3 regions of the Rahnella sp. BIGb0603 genome follow, and region 2 is predicted to be linked to each of the others. Evidence: predicted binding sites of a transcription regulator. Region 2 holds the regulator's gene; each other region holds the start of a gene.

Region 1 (2,207 bases), on a different contig from region 2:
ATTTTCATCCTGCAAATGAGTAAGCTGTGGAACAGTTTAGCCGATCAGGCCTTGCGCTGTTTGGTTGGCTGTGACGCTTTGTCAGCCGCTGTTTCGTTAATCTGGTGTGGCAGGTGACGACTAATCAATGCTTTATAGCCGACCGCACCCAGACACGCACCCAGCAGTGGGCCAAAAATCGGTACCAGGAAGTAAGGGATATCGCGGGCGCCGGTGAAGGCCACTTTGCCCCAGCCTGCGAAGTAAGCGAACAGTTTCGGTCCGAAATCACGCGCCGGGTTCAGTGCGAATCCGGTCAGTGGCCCCATGGATGCACCGATAACTGCAATCAGAATACCGATCAGCAGCGGAGCCAGCGGGCCACGTGGCAGGCCGTTGCCGTCATCGGTCAGGCCGAGGATCAGCGACATCAGAACGGCGGTGATCACGGTTTCAACCAGGAACGCCTGCAATACGCTGATGTGCGGGTTTGGATACGTCGAGAAGATACCGGCAAGGCTCAGACTGTCTACGCTGCCGCGTACCATGTTGTGAGTTTGCTCGAAATCGTAGAACAGATTGTAGTAAAGGCCGTAAACCAGCGCGGCGGCACAGAAGGCGCCTGCGACCTGCGCGATTATGTAAGGCAGAACTTTGCGTCCTTCAAAGTTTGCAAACAAACATAGCGCGACGGTGACAGCCGGGTTCAGGTGTGCGCCTGAGATCGCCGCAGTCAGGTAAATGGCCATGGCCACACCGAAACCCCAGACGATACTGATTTCCCACTGGCCAAAGGATGCTCCGGCAAGCTTCAATGCAGCAACACAGCCTGCACCGAAGAAAATGATAAGCCCGGTACCCAGAAACTCAGCGATGCACTGACCTTTTAATGTGGAACTCATGGTTTGGCTCATAGTTTGATCCTGCTAAGGATGATGTTAATGATTGGTTATAGTTTTTCTGTTATGTCGTACGTGAACGTAATCGGATTTTGACGTTCATCATTAAATGAGAACGTAATGTGAATTTATCGTTAACGAGCATAAACGAGAAATAGCGAAATCAAATTTTGTGTGTCGTGTCATAAAAATGAGCGATTTCGCGTATTCGCAGGCCATCACGCGCGGAAAAAAGGCCACGATTTAACAATTTTTGGGCCGCGTCGGTTGAAACGAACATAACAACAGGCCGGATAAGGTTATTCGGTATTAACGGGGATTTCTGGTGAGTGACGCTGCTTTTTAAGCATTTCCTGATACCCGGCGCTGTAAAATTGCAACAGACTGCGTGCAGGAAGGGGTTCTTGCTAGACAGGGCAAAGCTGGCTACATACAATCACCCGGTAAGACACCCGCTGGTTTTACAAGACTTTGGCGCAATTCAGACCCGGATTTGGTTTGTATTCGTTATCAAAATCGACGGAGTGCAGGAATTCTTGAGCCGTGTCCGGATGATGCGGCAGAACATAAGATGTGCGCCTTGCGAACATAAGGGGACCGAAAAATGTCATTTGAAGTATTTGAGAAATTAGAAGCTAAAGTTCAGCAAGCGATCGATACCATTACTCTTTTGCAGATGGAAATCGAAGAACTGAAAGAACAAAACAATACCCTGTCTCAGGAAGTTCAGCAGGCGAGTGGTAATCATGAATCGCTGGTGCGTGAAAATGCACAGTTGAAAGAAGAACAGCACGTGTGGCAGGACCGTCTGCGTGCATTGCTGGGAAAAATGGAAGAAGTCTGATGACTTCGGCCTGAAAATAAAAAAGGACGCCACGGCGTCCTTTTTTGTTGCTGAAAGCGCAAGGTTATTCGATGTCGAGCGGGTCTTCCGACAGCACGATACCGGTGTTGTCGGCATAAAGATGGTCACCGGAGAAGAAGGTGACACCGCCGAAATTGACACGAATGTCGCTTTCGCCAATCCCTTCACTGCCTGCCCCCGCCGGAATCGCTGCCATCGCCTGAATGCCGATATCCAGTTCTTCCAGATCATCTACCTGACGAACTGCACCGTAAATCACAATGCCTTCCCATTCGTTTTGCAACGCCAGGCGTGCCAGACCGGCATCAAGCAATGCGCGACGAACGGAGCCACCGCCATCGACCAGCAGTACGCGACCACGGCCATTTTCTTCCAGCAAGTCATAAAGCAAGCCATTGTCTTCGAAACACTTCACTGTCGTGATTTGCCCGCCAAATGAAGTACGGCCACCAAAGTTGGAGAAC
Region 2 (2,207 bases):
CACAACACCGCGCCGGGCTGGCCTTCACGCGTGTTCAGCACTAAAACCTGTTCCTCCAGATTTTCGCCTACGGTGGCGATCACCCGTGTATTCAGGCACGAAAGCAGTTCGCGGGATTCATTGAGGGTGGCGACGGAATCGTGATTCCCGGCCAGCACCACCAGCTGACAGCCGGTTTGTTGTAATTCCACCACGAAGCGGTTGTACAACTCGCGGGCGTAACTGGGCGGCGAACCGGTATCAAAGATGTCCCCGGCGACAATGACGGCGTCCACCTGATGCTGCTGCACCTGACCGGTCAGCCAGCGCAAAAATGCCTGATGTTCAGCGGCGCGGCTTTTGGTAAAAAAGTACTGGCCGAGGTGCCAGTCGGAGGTGTGGATCAGGCGCATGAGACTCCCGTGTGAACCCTGTATGACGACAATGGTGCAAAGTATAAACGTCGGCGGGGGAACCTGTCCCCGATAAATCAGACCAATTTCAGCAGGATGGCGGGAATTTATCTGTCATATTTGCCTTAAATGAACCATCATTTTCATTCATAAATCTGTCACAAAACTGACGCATAATGGCGCCCGCAATCAAATAAAAGATCGCTAACCTATTGGCAGGACCTACGATGGCTAGACGTATATTGGTGGTTGAAGACGAAGCTCCAATCCGTGAAATGGTGTGTTTTGTACTGGAACAGAATGGATATCAGGCAGTAGAAGCTGAAGATTTTGATTCAGCGATTGGCCAGTTAGTGGAACCTTACCCAGAACTGATCCTGCTCGACTGGATGCTACCCGGCGGTTCCGGTATTCAGTTTATTAAGCACCTTAAACGTGAAGCACTGACCCGCGAAATTCCGGTGATGATGCTGACCGCTCGCGGTGAAGAAGAAGATCGGGTGCGCGGCCTGGAAGTCGGTGCCGATGATTACATCACTAAACCGTTTTCACCAAAAGAACTGGTTGCCCGTATTAAAGCGGTGATGCGCCGGATTTCGCCAATGGCGGTCGAAGAAGTGATCGACATGCAGGGGCTCAGTCTGGATCCGTCGTCTCACCGGGTGATGGCCAACGAGCAGGCGCTCGATATGGGGCCGACCGAATTTAAGTTGTTACACTTCTTTATGACCCATTCCGAACGCGTTTACAGCAGAGAACAGTTGCTCAATAACGTGTGGGGCACTAACGTTTATGTGGAAGATCGCACGGTAGACGTGCATATTCGTCGTTTGCGTAAAGCGCTGGAAACCAGTGGACATGACAGAATGATCCAGACTGTTCGTGGTACCGGATATCGTTTCTCAACGCGTTATTGAGTCCCCCACAGCGGAGAACCTGTGTGTTAGAACGTTTGTCATGGAAACGTCTGGCCGGCGAATTTTTTCTCTTTTGTCTGCCAGCCCTGATCCTCGGAATTTTCGTCGGCCATTTCGGCTGGCTCCTCTTTGCGTCGCTGGTCGCGGCGCTGGGCTGGAATTATTACAATCAGCTTAAACTCTCTCACTGGCTGTGGCTTGACCGCAGCATCACCCCGCCGAACGGGCGCTGGAGCTGGGAACCGCTGTTTTACGGGCTGAACCAGATGCAGATGCGTAACCGGCGACGTCGTCGTGAATTAGGTCAGTTGATCAAACGTTTCCGCAGCGGTGCCGAATCGCTGCCGGATGCGGTGGTTCTGGCGACGGAAGAAGGCAATATCTTCTGGTGTAACGGACTGGCGCAGGATCTGCTCGGTTTCCGCTGGCCGGAAGATAACGGCCAGCATATTTTTAACCTGCTGCGTTATCCGGAATTCCGCACCTGGATCCAGACCCGTGACTTCAGCCGTGCCCTGAATCTGCAACTCAATAATGAACATTACGTCGAGTTTCGCGTGATGCCGTATTCCGAGGGGCAGCTTCTGATGGTGGCGCGTGACGTCACGCAGATGCGTCAGCTCGAAGGCGCGCGACGTAACTTCTTTGCCAACGTCAGCCATGAACTTCGCACGCCGCTCACTGTGTTGCAGGGGTATCTGGAAATGATGGAAGACGCCAAGCTGGAAGAGCCGTTCCGCACCAAAGCGCTGGATACGATGCAGGAGCAGACGAGGCGTATGGACGGGCTGGTGAAGCAGCTTCTGACCCTGTCGAAAATCGAAGCATCCGCCAATATCGATATGCACGAGAAGGTCGATATTCCGGTGATGCTCAGCATGCTTGAGCGGGAAGTGCA
Region 3 (2,207 bases), on a different contig from region 2:
GTCGCGCAGCCTGAAGATATCGTAGTGACCGCCGGATCCCAGCAGGCGCTGGATCTGGTGATGCGCGCCGTGGTGAACCCGGATGATATTTTCGTGGTGGAGCGCCCGACCTATCTGGCCGCATTGCAGACTCTGGAACTGGCCGAAGCGCAAATCCTCTCCGTCGGTTCAGACGGCGACGGCATGATTGTCGATGAGCTGGCGGAACTGCTGAAAACACAAAAGATTAAAGGCGTGTATCTGGTGCCGACGTTCGGTAACCCGAGCGGCGTGACCCTGAGCCGTGTGCGCCGTGAGCAGCTGGTGAAACTGGCGGCACAGCACGAATTCCTGATTGTAGAAGATGATCCGTACGGCGAACTGCGTTTCACCGAAGAACGCCAGCCGACGCTGTTTGAGCTGTCGAAAGCACTGTTCGGTCACGCGGATAACATTATCTACACCTCGACGTTCTCTAAAATTCTGGCGCCGGGTTTGCGTCTGGGCTGGGTGATTATGCCTGACTGGCTGCTGCATAAAGTCGCCATCATCAAACAGGCGGCAGATTTGCACGCCAGCGCGTTGTCGCAGAGCATTGCGGAATATTATCTCGGTCTTGGCCGTCTGCCGAAGCAGATCGAAACCATTCGTGCCGCGTATAAAAAGAAATGCCAGGTCATGGCCGAACTGCTGGAACGCGAACTGGGCGACGTGCTGACGTTTGAATATCCGAAAGGCGGCATGTTCCTGTGGGCACGTTTCCGCGAGCCGCGTAACTGCGCTGAGTGGATGAAAAAGACGCTGGAGCAGGGCGTGGTGTTTGTGCCTGGCGAATTCTTCTATGCCGATAATCCGGATCACTCGACCTTCCGTCTGTCGTTCGCCACCGCGACCGAAGAGCAGATGCACGAGGCGGTTGCCCGCCTGAAACGCGCGTTGTAAAACCCCCGGATTTCCCTTCTTTATAAGGCGCATCGTTCACCCGATGCGCCTTCTTTTTTGCCATCTGTTCGTCACCTGCACTTCATGCTGCTGTAACGTTAATGTCATTTAACTGTTATTTATCTGTAATTTAGCCGTGTCATGTTACCTCCGCATAAAAACGTTTCTCAATACCCCATTTATCTCTGCCCCTTTTACACCAGCAGAATTCAGGAGACAGGCATGTTCATCAACCTCAAAAAAACGGTCATCGGCACCGCGCTGACGCTGGCTTTCAGCGCCAATGCCTTCGCTGTGACAGAAATTCCTTTCTGGCACTCAATGGACGGCGAATTAGGCAAAGAAGTGAACTCGCTGGCCGACCGTTTTAACCAGACACACCCTGATGTCAAAATCGTGCCTGTCTATAAAGGCAAATACGACGAAAGCCTGGCGGCCGGTATCGCGGCATATCGCACCGGCAATGCTCCGGCTATCTTGCAGGTTTACGAAGTAGGCACCGCGACCATGATGGCCAGCAAAGCCATCAAACCGGTCTACGAAGTGTTCAGTGATGCAGGCATCAAAGAAGACGTTTCCCAGTTCGTGCCGACCGTTTCCGGTTATTACTCCGATTCCAAAGGCCGTCTGTTATCCCAGCCTTTCAACAGCTCCACGCCGGTGCTGTATTACAACAAAGATGCGTTTAAGAAAGCCGGTCTGAACCCGGATCAGCCGCCGAAAACCTGGCAGGATATGGCCGCGTACACCGAAAAACTGCGTGAAGCCGGCATGAAGTGTGGCTACGCCAGCGGCTGGCAGGGCTGGATCCAGATTGAGAACTTCAGCGCGTGGCACGGTCTGCCAATCGCTACCAAAAACAACGGCTTCGACGGCACCGATGCGGTTCTGGAATTCAATAAACCAGAGCAAATCAAACACATTCAGATGCTCGAAGACATGAACAAAAAAGGTGATTTCACCTATTTTGGTCGTAAAGACGAATCCACCGCCAAGTTCTATAACGGCGACTGCGCGATGACTACCGCATCTTCCGGTTCACTGGCCGACATCCGTCAGTATTCCAAATTCAACTACGGCGTGGGCATGATGCCTTACGACGCAGACATCAAAGGCGCACCACAAAACGCCATCATCGGCGGCGCAAGCCTGTGGGTGATGAACGGCAAAGACAAAGACACTTACAAAGGCGTCGCCGAATTCCTGCAATTCCTGACCACGCCGGAAATCGCTGCCGAATGGCACCAGAAAACCGGTTATCTGCCGGTGACGACTGCGGCGTATGA

Evidence for each region. Region 2 encodes PhoB, which activates phosphate uptake and scavenging genes when phosphate is short. Its sites were predicted from a motif close to CTGTCATAAAACTGNCNNAT; they were not measured.
Region 1: the regulator PhoB is predicted to act here: its motif matches at 1,058-1,077, upstream of M2403_RS24230 (MIP/aquaporin family protein).
Region 3: the regulator PhoB is predicted to act here: its motif matches at 1,023-1,042, upstream of ugpB (sn-glycerol-3-phosphate ABC transporter substrate-binding protein UgpB).

What each region holds. Positions count from the first base shown of each region.
Region 1 is NZ_JANUEX010000013.1:83,464-85,670, forward strand. Features, by position in the region: gene M2403_RS24230 (MIP/aquaporin family protein) at 45-893, opposite strand; gene zapB (septal ring assembly protein ZapB) at 1,483-1,722, shown strand; gene rraA (ribonuclease E activity regulator RraA) at 1,787-2,207, opposite strand, start outside.
Region 2 is NZ_JANUEX010000001.1:1,029,136-1,031,342, reverse strand. Features, by position in the region: gene sbcD (exonuclease subunit SbcD) at 1-392, opposite strand, end outside; gene phoB (phosphate response regulator transcription factor PhoB) at 620-1,309, shown strand; gene phoR (phosphate regulon sensor histidine kinase PhoR) at 1,333-2,207, shown strand, end outside.
Region 3 is NZ_JANUEX010000012.1:43,713-45,919, reverse strand. Features, by position in the region: gene M2403_RS23435 (PLP-dependent aminotransferase family protein) at 1-921, shown strand, start outside; gene ugpB (sn-glycerol-3-phosphate ABC transporter substrate-binding protein UgpB) at 1,144-2,207, shown strand, end outside.